3 regions of the Virgibacillus halodenitrificans genome follow, and region 1 is predicted to be linked to each of the others. Evidence: riboswitches for the same ligand, from Rfam matches in the RefSeq annotation. Region 1 holds a riboswitch; each other region holds the start of a gene.
What was found. A riboswitch is a leader RNA that binds a small molecule or an ion and turns the genes downstream of it on or off. The one in region 1 is predicted to bind cyclic di-GMP.
Positions count from the first base shown of each region.

Region 2: linked by a shared signal. The riboswitch ahead of sinI (DNA-binding anti-repressor SinI) and the one ahead of BME96_RS01525 (hypothetical protein) in region 1 are both predicted to bind cyclic di-GMP.
Region 3: linked by a shared signal. The riboswitch ahead of BME96_RS07595 (prepilin-type N-terminal cleavage/methylation domain-containing protein) and the one ahead of BME96_RS01525 (hypothetical protein) in region 1 are both predicted to bind cyclic di-GMP.

Region 1 covers NZ_CP017962.1:281,028-286,063, forward strand. The annotation lists gene thrC (threonine synthase) at 1-1,025, opposite strand, end outside; gene BME96_RS01520 (homoserine dehydrogenase) at 994-2,322, opposite strand; gene BME96_RS19745 (hypothetical protein) at 2,492-2,641, shown strand; cyclic di-GMP riboswitch class I at 2,818-2,903, shown strand; gene BME96_RS01525 (hypothetical protein) at 2,965-3,462, shown strand; gene BME96_RS19475 (DUF5667 domain-containing protein) at 3,479-4,438, shown strand; gene BME96_RS01535 (carboxymuconolactone decarboxylase family protein) at 4,586-4,957, opposite strand.
Region 2 covers NZ_CP017962.1:2,626,143-2,631,178, reverse strand. The annotation lists gene sipW (signal peptidase I SipW) at 1-447, shown strand, start outside; gene BME96_RS13675 (LPXTG cell wall anchor domain-containing protein) at 483-1,130, shown strand; cyclic di-GMP riboswitch class I at 1,278-1,364, shown strand; gene sinI (DNA-binding anti-repressor SinI) at 1,388-1,513, shown strand; gene BME96_RS13665 (helix-turn-helix domain-containing protein) at 1,592-1,927, shown strand; gene BME96_RS13660 (VanZ family protein) at 2,298-2,795, shown strand; gene BME96_RS19635 (hypothetical protein) at 2,940-3,104, shown strand; gene nagE (N-acetylglucosamine-specific PTS transporter subunit IIBC) at 3,214-5,036, shown strand, end outside.
Region 3 covers NZ_CP017962.1:1,445,193-1,450,228, reverse strand. The annotation lists gene pilO (type 4a pilus biogenesis protein PilO) at 1-136, opposite strand, end outside; gene BME96_RS07610 (hypothetical protein) at 117-668, opposite strand; gene pilM (type IV pilus biogenesis protein PilM) at 681-1,598, opposite strand; gene BME96_RS07600 (prepilin peptidase) at 1,617-2,372, opposite strand; gene BME96_RS07595 (prepilin-type N-terminal cleavage/methylation domain-containing protein) at 2,459-2,833, opposite strand; cyclic di-GMP riboswitch class II at 2,868-2,951, opposite strand; gene BME96_RS07590 (type II secretion system F family protein) at 2,995-4,194, opposite strand; gene BME96_RS07585 (type IV pilus twitching motility protein PilT) at 4,197-5,036, opposite strand, start outside.

The DNA.
Region 1 (5,036 bases):
GTAGCTTCGTCATTAGGCAAGGAAACAGTTTCTACTTCCAACTGATCAATAGCTGTTTGTGGATCCTTCAAACCGTTCCCTGTTAGCACAGCTACCACTTTACTTCCTTTTTGAATTGTTCCAGCTTTACATTGCTGAATAACCCCGGCTATGGAGGCACATGATCCAGGCTCTGCAAAAACACCTTCTACTTGTGGTAACAGTTTAAATGCATTACTAATCTCTTCATCTGAAACAGAATGGATGGCCCCATGGGACTCATCTCTTGCTGCTACAGCAAGATCCCAGCTTGCAGGGTTACCAATTCGAATAGCTGTTGCTATGGTTTCCGGATTTTCTATCACTTTATTATTAACAATGGCTGCAGCACCTTCTGCTTCGAATCCGAACATTTTAGGAAGTCCTGTTTGTTTGGATTCATTATACTCTTTAAACCCTTTCCAATATGCGCTAATATTACCTGCATTACCAACAGGGATCGCAAGTATATCTGGAGCAGCACCAAGCTCATCACATATCTCAAAAGCTGCTGTTTTTTGCCCTTCAAGCCGATATGGATTGACAGAATTAACGAGCGTCACAGGAGATGTTTCACTAAGTTTTCGAACCATCTTCAATGCATCGTCAAAGTTACCATCGATTTCTACAATTTCTGCACCATACATAATAGCCTGTGCCAGCTTTCCGAGGGCTACTTTACCCTTAGGTATAACAATGATTGCTTTTAACCCTGCTCTTGCAGCATAAGCAGCTGCTGAAGCAGAGGTGTTACCTGTGGAAGCACAAATAATAGAGGTGCTACCTTCTTCGACAGCTTTTGCTACAGCCATCACCATTCCCCGATCCTTAAACGAGCCTGTGGGATTTATTCCTTCTACCTTTCCATACAGATCAATGCCTAGTTGACTTGAGAGAGCAGGAAAGTGGATTAATGGTGTGTTACCTTCATGTAAAGTTAGTGATGGCGTATGTTCTGTTACTGGTAAAAATGACTTATAATGACTGATCAGACCGTGCCATTTCATTCTTAGCATCTCCTTCCACTTTATAATAACTCTTTACTTTAATAACTGCATCCAGACGATTAAGTCTTTCTAAAGCTGTAGTAAAATTGCTTAAAGAAGTCTGATGAGTAACCAAAATTATCTCTGCCTGTTGATGTTTTTGAACAGGTGTTTGAAGGATTCGCTTAAAACTAATGTTTAGCTCATTAAACAAGGAAGAAATTTTGGAAAAAGTTCCTACCTCATCCTTTACTTGTAGACGTAAATAATATTGTCCAAATCGTTGGTCAGGCGCTTTTAATTGTTTCTTAAATCTTGGTGCAACAGATTGTCTGCCATTTACACCTAAACGAATATTTTTAATAACAGCTACAATATCGGACACTACTGCCGTAGCTGTTGGCAGACTACCGGCACCTGGGCCATAGAACATTGTTTCTCCTACAGCCTCCCCGTAAACATAGACGGCATTATATTCATTTTTAACATCTGCTAAAGGATGGCTTTTTGCTAAAAAAGTCGGTTGAACGTTGACTTCTACCTTTTTATCCTTGCAGTTCGCAAATCCAATGAGTTTCATTGTGTAGCCTAACTTATCTCCATATTTTAAATCCTCTAAATCTAGATCCTTAATGCCGGTAACTTCTACTTCCTCTAAGGCAATATCTGTAGAGAATGCGAGTCTTCCCAGAATGGCCATTTTACGAGCAGCGTCTAATCCATCCACGTCTGCTGTTGGATCTGCTTCTGCAAAACCTAACTCTTGAGCCTGTTTTAGTGCATCTTCATATGGCATGCCTTCATTATTCATTTTCGTAAGTATGTAGTTGGTTGTACCATTAACAATACCCATTACCTGCTGAATCCGATCAGAGGACAAGCCCTCAGCAATCCCTCTTAAAATAGGAATTCCTCCTGCTACACTCGCTTCGTAGTAAAAATCACATTGGTTTTTGGTTGCTGCTTCCTGAAGCTCTGGCCCATGTAATGCAACTAAATCTTTATTTGCTGTTACCACATGTTTTTTGGATGAGAATGCTTTTAAAATATGATGGTATGATTCTTCAACTCCACCCATAACCTCTACTATGATATCGATTTCCGGATCGTTTAAAATATCTTCTGGATTAGTGGTAAGAAACGTTCGATCTATTTGCACATCACGTGTTTTTTCCGTATCCCGAACTAGTACACTCTTTACATTTACTCCACAGCCGAGTTGGTGTGCAAGCTCTTCCTGGTGGTTTTCAATAAGCTTAATCACACCTGAACCGACTACTCCTAAACCTAATAGACCAACTGAAACATTGCTTCCCACAAAATCACCTCATAGTTTTTTCATTTAATAGATATTTAAACATGAAAGGAAACGTATGGCAATAGAGAATTTTTAGAATTATTAATTAAGCGCTTTCATTTAGGTAACAAAAAAGAAGCAATTGTAATAAGTTAAATAAAAGGAAGATAATCACAGGGGGTTTAATATAATGAACTATTCGGGAGTAGGACTCATTTTTATTTCTTGTTTGTCTGTAGGGTCTGGGGTTGGACTTCTCTTTGGGGCACTGGAAGCTGGAGGGGCGATCGGGTTAGGCGCTGGAATCTTATTCACAGCCATATTTCGTAAAAGTAAATAGTAAAAGGATAGTAAAATCATTTAATGGAAGTATTTAAAGGAAGTGGCTATAACTATAATTAACGTTAGGAATCGGACAAGATTATACGTTTAGAGAATTTATTTTGATATTTATAAATAATATGCTGACTTCTATTTAATAGGGTGGTATAGTTTAAATAGTTTAACACTAAAGTAATTTGATCATGGCAAAATTGGTGAAAGCCAATGACGCAAAGCTATAGGGGCTAAAGGAGGGGATCCAACGCTTGCCAGCTACCGGTTACAGGAATGCAACACATCCGATTGCCGATGTGTTTTTTTGTTGAAAGGGGGAACTAAAAAATGAAAAAAAGTGCTTTGCTTCTACTTCTTCTTGTTTTAATTCTGTTGGCAGGATGTGGGGGCACAAAGGAAGCAAAAGGGACTGGGAGTACAGGAACCGCAGATCTCAAAATGTTGTATGAAAATGAAGAATTTAATGTGAAAGTAAAAGAAACCGATGGTTGGAAATTAGCTAAAGCTAATATGAATGGAAACAAATTAAATGCTAAGTTTGAAAAAGATACAATTAACGCAATTATATCTTCCCTAACTACTAAAAAATCATTTAAAATAATTAAGAATGAATTGGTAACTGGTGCCGGAAAAGTGGAAATTTTAGAGGAAAAAGAAAATTACATATCGTTTGAATCAACTATGAAAACAAAAATCCGTACAGACATTTATTTGGAAAAACAAGGCGATTATACCTACATTTTTACCTTTGTTACTCCGGTAGCTGACTATAAAGAAGTAAATAATGAAATTAATAAACTAAGACAAAATATACTAGTGAATTAATAAAGGGGCTGTAAAAATGATTAAACGTTTAACAGGCTTAACCATAGGCTTTAGCTTAATCTTAGGTGGACAAGCTTTTGCTGAAGAATCGTTAAAGGTGGTAGACCCACAATCTGATTTATATGACACAACCCGATATTTGGAAGAGGCAACCTATGATATAACTACCGATTTTAGTGATAAAGTGTTATTACAAGAACAATTTGCAGAAAAACGATTAAGGGAAGCACAGCTCGCAATTGAACAGGGTGATCCAGCTGCAGCAAAAAAACTGATTCAAGAAGCTGACATACACGGAGAATTAATGGAGGAAAATTTAGCTGAAGTCAATAAAACTGATGATGAGATAGAGGAAATAGATGCACTGGAAAAAGAAGTTCTTTCCTATATTGCAAAGCGAACCGAGATACTAAAATCACTTTTGATTCGAGATGATATTCCTGAAGACGCTAAGAAAGGAATTCAAAGAGCAATTAATAATCAAGAAAAAGTAGTAGAGAAAATTCATAAGGCTTTTGCAGAAAAAAGATTGCATTTAGATGATCAAGAAGACGTAGATGACGATGCTGAAGACGAAGCAGAGGAAAAAGCAGAAGAAGCTGAAGACAAGGCAGAGAAGGAACGCGAAAAAGCCGAAGAAGCAACAGAAAAAGCCGAAGACAAGGCAGAAAAAGAACGTGAACGCGCAGAGGAAAAAACAGAAAAAGATCGTGAAAAAGCTGAAGAAGCAGCGGAAAGAGCTGAAGAGAAGGCAGAAAAAGAGCGAGAGCGTGCAGAGGAGAAAGCAGAAAGGGATCGTGAAAAAGCAGAGGAAGCAGCAGAAAGAGCTGAAGAGAAGGCAGAAAAAGAGCGAGAGCGTGCAGAGGAAAAAGCAGAAAAAGAACGTGAACGGGCAGAAGAAAAAGCAGAAAGGGAACGTGAAAGAGCCGAAGAGAAAGCTGAAAGAGAACATGAAGAAGATGAGGATGACGATTAAAAGCTGGCATTTCAAGATTTAGTTATTAAATAGAAATGTACTAAAATCGATAGAGAAAAAGAGATGGCCTTTCGCTATTCTTTTTCTCTATTTTTATTTATTTCAGGTTTATGCTTCAGCGGAAATATTCAGTTATCAAATAGAAGTTTAGTGTTTCATTTTGTAGTGATCATAGGTATCCATTGCTAACGTTACTCCTTGAGCAAAGGCTGCTCCCCCACCTAGCGCTGCACTAACCGAAATAGCCTCCATAAATTCCTCTTCTGTTGCTCCGTTATCTACTGCTCCCTTGGTGTGATAGATAATGCAGTATTCATCTTGTGCGTAAACGCTAATACCAAGGGCAATTAATTGCTTTTCTTTCTTACCGATAGATCCTTCTTGAAAACAAGCGTCTGTAAAATCAAAATATGCTTTGGTGACTTTAGGGAAGCTTTTTTCAAATCTGCTGCTTCCTTGTTTATAATCCATAATAGATTGATCAAAATAATTTTCCATTTCCTCATAATTTTCTTCCATTGTACTCACTCCAATTCACCGTTGTTTTAGATTGCATAGTATAGTCTTATTAGAAAGCAACAAAATTATACATATAGTA
Region 2 (5,036 bases), 1.5 Mb from region 1:
GGCTATCAACTGAAAACAGTGCTGTCAGGTTCTATGGAGCCGGGTATTCAGACAGGGTCAATTATCGCGGTGAAGCCTACGGATGATGGCAGCAAATTCAAAAAAGATGATGTTATTACTTTTATGGCTGATGAAGACATCATGATTACACATAGAATTGCAGAAGTTATCAAATCGGAAAATGGTGTTATGTATACAACGAAAGGTGATAACAACAATGCAGCAGATTCGGAACCGGTAATTGCTGAAAATGTTGTTGCCAGCTATGACGGATTTACCATTCCCTATGTAGGCTATATTATTGATTTTTCACAATCTCCAAAAGGAAGTATAGTATTTTTGATATTACCAGGTATTCTCATGCTTGGATACTCTGCATTTACCATATGGCGTGCACTCGGCCAGTTGGAGGATAAGAATAAATCTGGAACAGCCGAGGCGAAGTAGCCTTCCCTTCGCTGTTCTCTATAAGGAAGATGCTTATGATTTTTAAGAAATTGGTTGTTACTCTATTCTGTATCTTGGCCTTAGTTATAGTAATGGGGGGCAACTCCGTCACAGCAGAAGAGGAAGAAAAAGAGTTAGCCATCAATGTTTTACCAGGAGATGTATTATTTAATATCAACAATATGAAGCCAGGAGACTGGGCGCCCCGCACAATCACCGTTCAAAACAATGGTATAAAGGATTTTACCTATCAAATGTCATTACGTAATGATGGGGAGGAGAAGCTATTCAATGAATTACTGTTGGAAATCAATGACAGTAAAACTGTTTTATATGAAGGCAAACTGGCAGACTTCACTAAGCTTTCCGACAGAGACCTTAGTACTTCCAAGCAAGAGGAATTGGAAGTAACAGTTATTTTCCCAGAGTATCTCGGTAATGAATTTCAAGGACTTGATGCTGAGTTTTCTATATTGTTCACCGCAGAAGGCAAAACTAGTCAGTTAGCTGAAGTTAGTGTTGATGGAATGATTGGCAGTGGCAACTCGCAGACACAGTCTTTTCTTCCCAATACAGCAACAGGAATTTTTAACCTATTTCTATCTGGTGCTGTTCTTTTGATAAGTGGGGTATTTATCCTATTGTACAAAAAATGGAGAAAAGTTAGTAAAAACTACAGTTAAAAAACTAGTAAGGGCACTCGACAATCCATAACAACCATACTCGACAAGATGCTTACTCTAATTTAACAAAACTAGTTTTATTATGACAAAACAAGCTATGTAATAATAACAGGGTATATAGTATGATAGTCATAGAAAATAAGTTTCCTCAGAAAAAGGCAAACTCATCTGAAAAGGGAGGGCGCAAAGCCACAGATCTAAGGTGTTAAGAGCTAAGATGGCTGGGCTATCTGGAAAAAATAATGGGGGACGGTTAAATGACAAGTAAAGTAGAAATTAACACAGTTGATAAAGAATGGCTTGAATTAATAAAAGAAGCTAAAACTCTCGGTATACCTTTAAAGGAAATTAAATTATTTTTATCGGGGAACAAAAAAGGTTGAAAAATGGATTTATTTGTGCTTTATATAGAACCACTCACCTTTTATATGATATAATTCTCTTTGAAAGAAGGTGAGAACTTGATCGGTGATAAAATTAAACAAATACGTAAAGATAAAAAAATGTCCCTATCAGAACTTGCTGAGAAAGCAGGAGTTGCTAAATCCTACCTTAGCTCAATCGAACGTAATATACAGACAAATCCATCGATCCAGTTTATTGAAAAAGTTAGCGTTGTTCTAGATGTTTCAGTAAACGAATTGATACGCGAAAAACAGTCTGCTGATATAGAAGAATTAGACGATGAATGGCTTGAGATTGTACAGGAAGCCATGGACTCCGGAGTAACGAAGGAGCAATTCAAAGAATACTTGGAATTCAATAAATGGCGTAGTAAACAGGGAAATAACAAATAAATAGGATAGACCAAACCGCTTAGCCAAATAGCTGACGGTTTTTTATTTGGCTTTTATTATAGGAAAAGTAATTAGAAACGAAAGTAAAGTGTAAGCTTGTTCGTTACAAATGTAATAATATACTCATTCTTTGAATAATTTCTGCTATATTTAATTTTAAATGCAGTAACACAATATCAATAAGTTAATTCATTCTTTATCTATGTCGCGAATCATTGGATAATCCTCACACATTTTGGAACCATTCTTTCTTAGAGATCAATCGTTAAATACTCAGCTTTTAGGTGAGCTAAAAATAAAATTGCTAGGTTTCATTTTCATAATTTAGTGATAAAGAATATAGAAGCATTCAGAACAGGAGCTATCATTAATGAAGAAATATACATACTGGCTTTTGCCAATCGGTTGGATGGGGATTATTTTCTATTCCTCCCATCAGCCATATGAAAAACAGGATATAAAACCTTTCTTATCCGATAAATTTGACCTATCTTTTCTTGAACCTCTATTGGGATGGATTGCTTTTAACTACCATCATTCAGTAGTAAGTATTGAATCAAGAGGGGTCAATGGGTTTATAGAGTTCTTTCTGCGTAAGGGAGCTCATGTGACCGTGTTTTTTATTTTATGTCTTCTTTTCTATCTGGCGTGGAGAAAGAGCATCTCTTTACCGATAAAAAAGGCGATAACACTTTCCTTTTTACTTACAATTGCATATGCTATTTTAGATGAATTTCATCAAGGCTTTACACCGAATAGAACACCATACGCAGGAGATGTAGCATTAGATGGTTTTGGGGCATTTTTGGCCGTAGTTTTCATTATAGTATTAAGGAAGATAAAACTTCGGATAACTGACAAAAAATAAATGATGATGACGAAAGTATTAAATGTAAACAATAATTTTGAAAAAAGTATAAAAAATGCCAAATTTCGACAACACTTCCTATCAATATATGTTATAGTTCAAATTAACTAATCAGAAATATTTTAATAAAAGGCGGGAAATTAGATGCTTGAGCAAGAAAAATATAAAGATATGTTAAAAAAAGTGATTGATGAGACGGAAAATCATACAATTAAAAATTCAGAGCAATTAATCCAAATGCTTGTAAGTGAGTTAAAGCATGGATGCATGATTGGAGAGCAAATGCAACAACAGACTACAATTAAATAAATACAATCTAACTACATGTTCGAATTCGGCATGTAGTTTTTTTTGGAAATTAGGGGTATGATAAGTTATAGTAATAATTTAATACATACTATGGAAGGAAGTGAACGAATTGCTTGGTTATTTACAACGTCTCGGTAAATCTTTAATGTTACCGATTGCTATGTTACCTGCAGCTGCGCTTCTGGTGCGTCTGGGCGCGGAGGATATATTTGATATTCCATTTGTGACTGCAGCAGGTAATGGGATTTTAAATAATTTAGGACTGATTTTTGCTATTGGAATTGCGATTGGTTTTTCAAAAGATGGGAATGGAGCAGCAGCATTAGCGGGAGCTGTTGGTTTCCTTGTATTAGAAGGTGGCTACAAGGCAATCAATGATGAACTGAATTTGGGAGTATTAGCAGGTATCATCGCCGGTATAACTGCAGGACATTTATACAATCGATTCAGTGATATTCAGCTACCAGACTTTCTCGCCTTCTTTGGTGGGAAGAGGTTCGTGCCAATTATTACATCAGTAACGATGGTTATTATTTCAGGTGTTATTGGCTTATTGTGGGGACCGGTTCAGGACGGGATTAATGGTTTAGGAGACTTATTTATTAATGGAGGAGCAGCAGGTGTAGGAGCTTATGGTTTCTTTAACCGTCTCTTAATACCAGTTGGTCTTCATCATGTTATCAATACGTTAATTTGGTTTGATTTCGGTACGTTCACTGATGCAGCAGGGAATGTTTGGAAAGGTGATATCAATCGTTTTCTTAATGGAGATCCAACAGCAGGTCACTTTACCGCTGGTTTCTTCCCTGTAATGATGTTCGGTTTGCCAGCAGCATGCTTAGCTATGTATGTAACTGCGAAAAAACATCGTAAAGCAGCGGTTGGTGGTTTCTTAGCAAGTATTGGCTTAACCGCATTCTTAACAGGGATTACAGAGCCGATTGAATATTCATTTATGTTTTTATCACCAGTTCTTTACGGTGTACATGCTTTACTAACAGGGCTCTCAATGATGGTTGCTTATTGGCTGGATATTCGCCATGGGTTTGGTTTCTCAGCAGGTGCCATAGATTATTTTCTAAACTTTGGTATCGCTCAGCATCCACTACTATTACTTGCTCAAGGAATTGTTTTTGGTATCATATACTTCCTTCTCTTCACACTTCTAATTAAGAAGCTGAACTTGAAAACACCAGGACGGGAAGATGAAGACGAGGATTATGTAGAAGAAACAGAACAAACTGGAACGCCAACACGAGGTAAAGGTGCAAAAGACTATGACAACAAATCCTATCACTATTTAAAAGCACTTGGTGGACCTGAAAATATTAAATCACTTGATTATTGCGCAACACGCCTCAGACTACAAATAAATGACATGGAACAAATTGATGAAAAAGAATTAAAACGGCAAGGTGCTCACGGAGTTATGAAGGTCAATCGGACAAATCTTCAAGTAATCGTAGGTACTACAGTAGAGTTTCTTGCTACAGCTATGAAGAAACGTATGGACAACAACAATATGGAAGCACCTGGACAGGTGGAAAAGCAACCTGTTGAACAAGAACAACCAGAACAAGGAAGTACTTCTTATGAAGAAATTGCTATGCCTGTGAATGGTAAAGTTATTCCATTGTCAGAAGTACCTGATCAAGTATTCTCTACCAAAATGATGGGAGACGGTTTTGCTGTTGACCCAACAGATGGAATTATTGCATCTCCAGTTGATGGGGAAATATTAAATGTATTTCCAACAAAGCATGCTGTTGGACTTCGTACAAAATCCGGACTGGAAATTTTAGTTCATATTGGATTGGACACAGTAAAGCTTGAAGGCTCTTGCTTTGACGTTTATGTAAAAGAAGGAGATGTAGTTAAACAGGGAGATACGTTAGTGAAGGCTGATCTGAACTATATTAGTAAGAACGAGTT
Region 3 (5,036 bases), 1.2 Mb from region 1:
CTTTTTGTACCTCTGTTCCAACTTCTTCCTGAGCAGGTTTGATAAGCGTGATAAACGAAATAATATAGATCATTATAACTGCCGCAACAATTCCCAACGTAATATATGTATGATTTTTAGTCCATTCCTTCCGCATCACCTAGCTCCTCTCTCAGGGCATCCTCGTCCACGATAATGGTTATTGTTGCCTGATAATTTTTATCCAACTTTGTCATCGCAGTGAGTTCTGTACGAAGGATGTACTTCTTCTCCTGAACGTCTTCCATATAATTTGCTACTTCTTCTACTGTAGAAAAAATTGCACCCATGACTAGCCGGTTTTCGTCCGTATGTTCAAAGCTAACCAGCTGATTAGGATTCTTCAATCCTTCCAAACTGCTATAATAGGAGGTAACCACGGGAATTTCCTCCGTGCGAATGATTTCTATCTCTTCTTTTATGTTATTTAATTGCTGTTGGTTTACTGTTGCCTTATTGATTTCCAGCAACTGTGTTTCCACCTGTGCTATCTTAATTTTCTCCTCTGTTAATTCAGCTTCAAGCCGGCTCTTTTGAATATATAAAATGGAGACAGCGATCGTCAGAAGAAGTAAAAAGAGGGCGACAAAGAAAACTGTTTTCCGATATTTCCAAGGCTGCTTTTCAAGAAAGTTTATTTCGGTATTCATACGTCATCCCCTTTAGCAATCTGTCTTCAATCCCAACCCCATTACATCCACATATTTCACAGGCAATTCTTCTTTCGCAAAACGATCTATTGGAATTGTTGCCTGATCAGCTATTTTTCTTTGTGCTTCTTCCAATAATGGAAAGTCCCCTGAAAGTACTATTTGCTCAATCTGCTCATTTCCTTTGGTGATCGAGTAACGATAAAAATCAATAATGCGGTTGATTTCCAAAATATAATCATCCAGCATTACAGTAATATTCGCTTCTTGTTCACTAAACAGCAAAGGATCAATTGTTATATACCTTGTGAAGATTGCTTTATGTTCTTGAAATATTGATATCCCTAAGCTGTCCCGATTCCAATGCGCTAATAACACATGCCTTGATGGCTCTTCTCTTGTCTGATAATAATAACGGTATACAGACAAGGAAGTCAGGTCCGCCCCAATCACTTTAAAACCCGCTTTGTCAAACACCTCTTCAAAAGCAGTTAATTTATCTTGCTGATAGGCGTATAGCAACACTTGCTGATATTCTTCACTTTCTGGTGTCACATCAAGATAATCAAGGGCAATTACTGGATTGGAAAAAGGAAGATATATTTTGTTCCCCAGTTGAGTTCTTACATAGTCCTTTGCCTCATTTCTAGCTAATGAAGCAGGTATCTCTATATTTCGAATCACGACTGTATCATCCGGCAAAGAAAAGAAAAGCTTCTTTTTTCGCCATTTTTTCTCATAAATCAGTTTGTTAATCATTTCCACAAGCACCGATTTATTCTCGACTTTCCCCTCTCGCACCGTTCCCTCCGGCAGTTCAATTTCTCCATAACTCACAAGACCATCTGCTGCAGGCATGCGATAGTAAGAATAACGTAAAAGATAATTCGTTATTACAATATTGACTCTGTCATTTGTTAATAAACCCATCGTGTATTCACCACCTGCTTATAAAAGTATCGTAACGTACCAGTTTATTAGATTGTCACCGTAAAAATATGTAATTAGGCTTGCTGCTACAATATAGGGACCAAAGGGAATCGGCTGCTTGCGATCAATTTTCCCCGACAGAAGCAAGATAATACCGATAATTGCACCTATCGTACAGGAAAGAAAGAAAGTGAGTAAAACTCCTTTCAGTCCGAGCACAATCCCCAGTAAACCAAACAGCTTCATATCTCCAGCACCCATGCCACCACGACTAATTAAAATGATTGCTGCGAGCAGCACAGTGCCAACTAATGCTCCAACTATACTTGACCACCAAGGGACAAGCGGCTCTACTACTCTCAGTATAATAAACAAAGGTAAAAAAAAGAGCAGCACCTTATCCGGGATGAGCATATAAGTAATATCTGCTACAAATATGATCATGAGCATCGACACAAATAATAAGGCAATAGCAAGCTCGATTTGCCAGCCAAAAATAGCATAGCTCAACGCAAAACCTATTCCAGTGATTACCTCGGTAATCGGGTAAATAAAAGAGATCGGCTGATGGCAATGACGGCACTTGCCCCCCTGTATAATAAAAGAAACAACCGGAATATTTTCATACCAGCTAAGCTGTTTTTTGCACTGGGGACAAATCGACCGGTCATTAGCAAAGGGGATCTGTTTTGGAAGGCGTAATCCGACTACATTAAAAAACGAGCCAAAAATGAGGCCGAATAGAAAGAATGACAATATGATGGCTAGTTGCATAATGTAAGCTCCTTGTATGATTCTATTAAACTATGTAATTATTGAAGAAACGCCCCGCGCACGGGATGTGCCGGGGCGTCTTTATTTTATTCTTCAGCACTTCCATCTTTTTTGTACTTTGTGTAAACAGCTATAGAATTAGATACTTTAACAGTATCATCTCCGTTATACTCGTTCTCACCAACTTTATCAGGAATAGACTCTAGAAATCCATTATCAACCAAATCGCTAAGTTTATAATCTTTCGAATTAATTCCTTCAGAAACAGCAGCTAATTTAGCAGCATTTTCTATTAGTTCAACATTTGCTGAGTGAGCTTCTTCCTCTGATTTACTGATCACATTTCCTATAGTAGGAACCGCAATCGCCACAATAATCGCTAAAATTGCAATAACTGCCAGTAACTCCACCAATGTAAATCCTTTTTGTTTTTTCAACACTTTTTTCATGCGTGTAAGCATAAAAATCCCGCCTCTCTTTAATATGTATCTATTAAATGAAGTCGGCCGGTTGCACTACTCGCTCCTGATTACCAAAGTGCCCATATACAGGTAATCACTCATCACTTCCTACTTTATTCCTAGGTATATTATAATACATAATCTTACTAAAATCTACCATTTTATTGAATGTTTTCAAATAGAGAAAACATTGGGATAACTACTGCGGTAATAATGCCGCCGACAATCACGGTAAGAATAATAATCATTAATGGTTCAATCAGTGTCTTAATCCGATTGGATAACTGCTCCACTTCTTCTTCATAAAATTCGGCAGCTTTTGTTAGCATATGATCAAGAGTTCCTGTTTTTTCTCCAATTTGAATCATTTGAATGATAAGCGCAGGGAAAGCCCAATGTTTCTTCATCGGTTCGGTTATTGATTCCCCTACTTCCAGGGAATCTCTTGCCTTTGCCAATACTTCTTCGATTACTCGGTTACCAACAACTTTCTCGGTAATTTCCACTGCTTCCAGGATGGGCACTGCACTGTTTACTAAGGTGCTTAGCGTTTGTGTCATTCTTACCAAGGCACCCTTATGGACGAGCACTCCGATAAATGGAAACTTCAGCTTACCGACATCTATCCGATAACGAAAAGAATCATACTGAATGAAGTATTTATATAAGATAAACCCTAACACACCCAAGACTGGAACCAACCACCAGAATAGGCCTGCCCATTCACTTAATGACAAAACAAATTTCGTATATGCTGGTATCTCTTCACCAAACGAACGAAACATCGTGACAAATTGGGGGACAATAAACACAAGTAAAAAGATACTTAAAACTAATGTAACTATTCCTACTATGGCTGGATAAAGTAACGCAGAAATGACCTTCTGTTTATTTCGGTACTCTTTCTCATAATAATCTGCCATCTGATTAAGAATATCGTCCAGCTTCCCACTCGCTTCCCCTGCATGAATCATATTAACTAGTAAACTTGGAAACACTTTTGGGTGACGTGCTGCTGCCTTAGATAAAGCTTGTCCCTGATCCAACTGCTTATCCATATCTGTAAGTGCAGTTCGCAATGCATAGTTCCCTGTCTGCATAATCATTGTTTTGGTGGCATCAGAAATAGAAATTCCAGCATGAATCAAGGTTGCATATTGCCGTAGGAATATGACAAAATCCTTATTTTTAATTCGTTTATTAAGAATGATATCTTTATTCCATGGCTTTGTTTCCTCTATCCGTAAAATAATCAACCCAGATTGCTCCAATTTCACGAGCGCTGCCTGTCGTGTATCTGCATCGATTTGCCCTTTCACCTTTTGACCAGAAAGCCGTTTTCCCGAGTATTGAAAATTCATTGCTAGTAACTCCTTTCGGGAAGGAATGGAGCAGCAGTCTCATAAGCAATTTGACCTTCATGTACTAGCCTTTTCAAATCCATTTCCAATGTATGCATTCCCAATTCCCGCGAGGTTTGCAACACGTTTTGGAGCTGATGGAGTTTTTCATTGCGAATGAGATTTTTCACTGCAGAAGTACTAATCATAATTTCCGTTGCCACTCTGCGGCCTTGCTCGTCCTTCGTAATGAGAAGTCGTTGGGAAATGACTGCTGACAAAATGGTAGAAAGCTGGATACGAATTTGGGCCTGTTGCTCTGGTGGAAAGACATCGATAATTCGCTCAATTGTCGAGACAGCATCTTTCGTATGTAAGGTACCTAATACCAGATGCCCTGTTTCCGCAGCGGTAATTGCTGTAGAAATAGTTTCCAAATCACGCATTTCCCCAACAAGAATAATATCCGGATCCTGCCTCAGACTTGCCCGTAAACCATTGGCAAAATTGGCTGTATCAATCCCAACTTCCCGTTGATCAATAACCGACTGCCGATGTCTATGCATATATTCAATCGGGTCCTCCAATGTAATAATATGTTTTCGTACCGAATGATTGAGATGATCGATCATCGACGCAAGGGTAGTACTTTTTCCGCTCCCCGTAGGACCTGTAACGAGCACAAGACCTTGTGGCTGTTTCACTACTTCTTTCAAAATGGGTGGAAGTCCGAGTTCGTCAATGGACGGAATGCCTCTAGGAACAATCCGAATCGCTAAGGAAAGCTCTCCTCGTTGATAAAAGGTGTTTATCCGAAAGCGGGAGACTCCATTAATTCCATAAGAGAAATCCAGCTCTCTTTC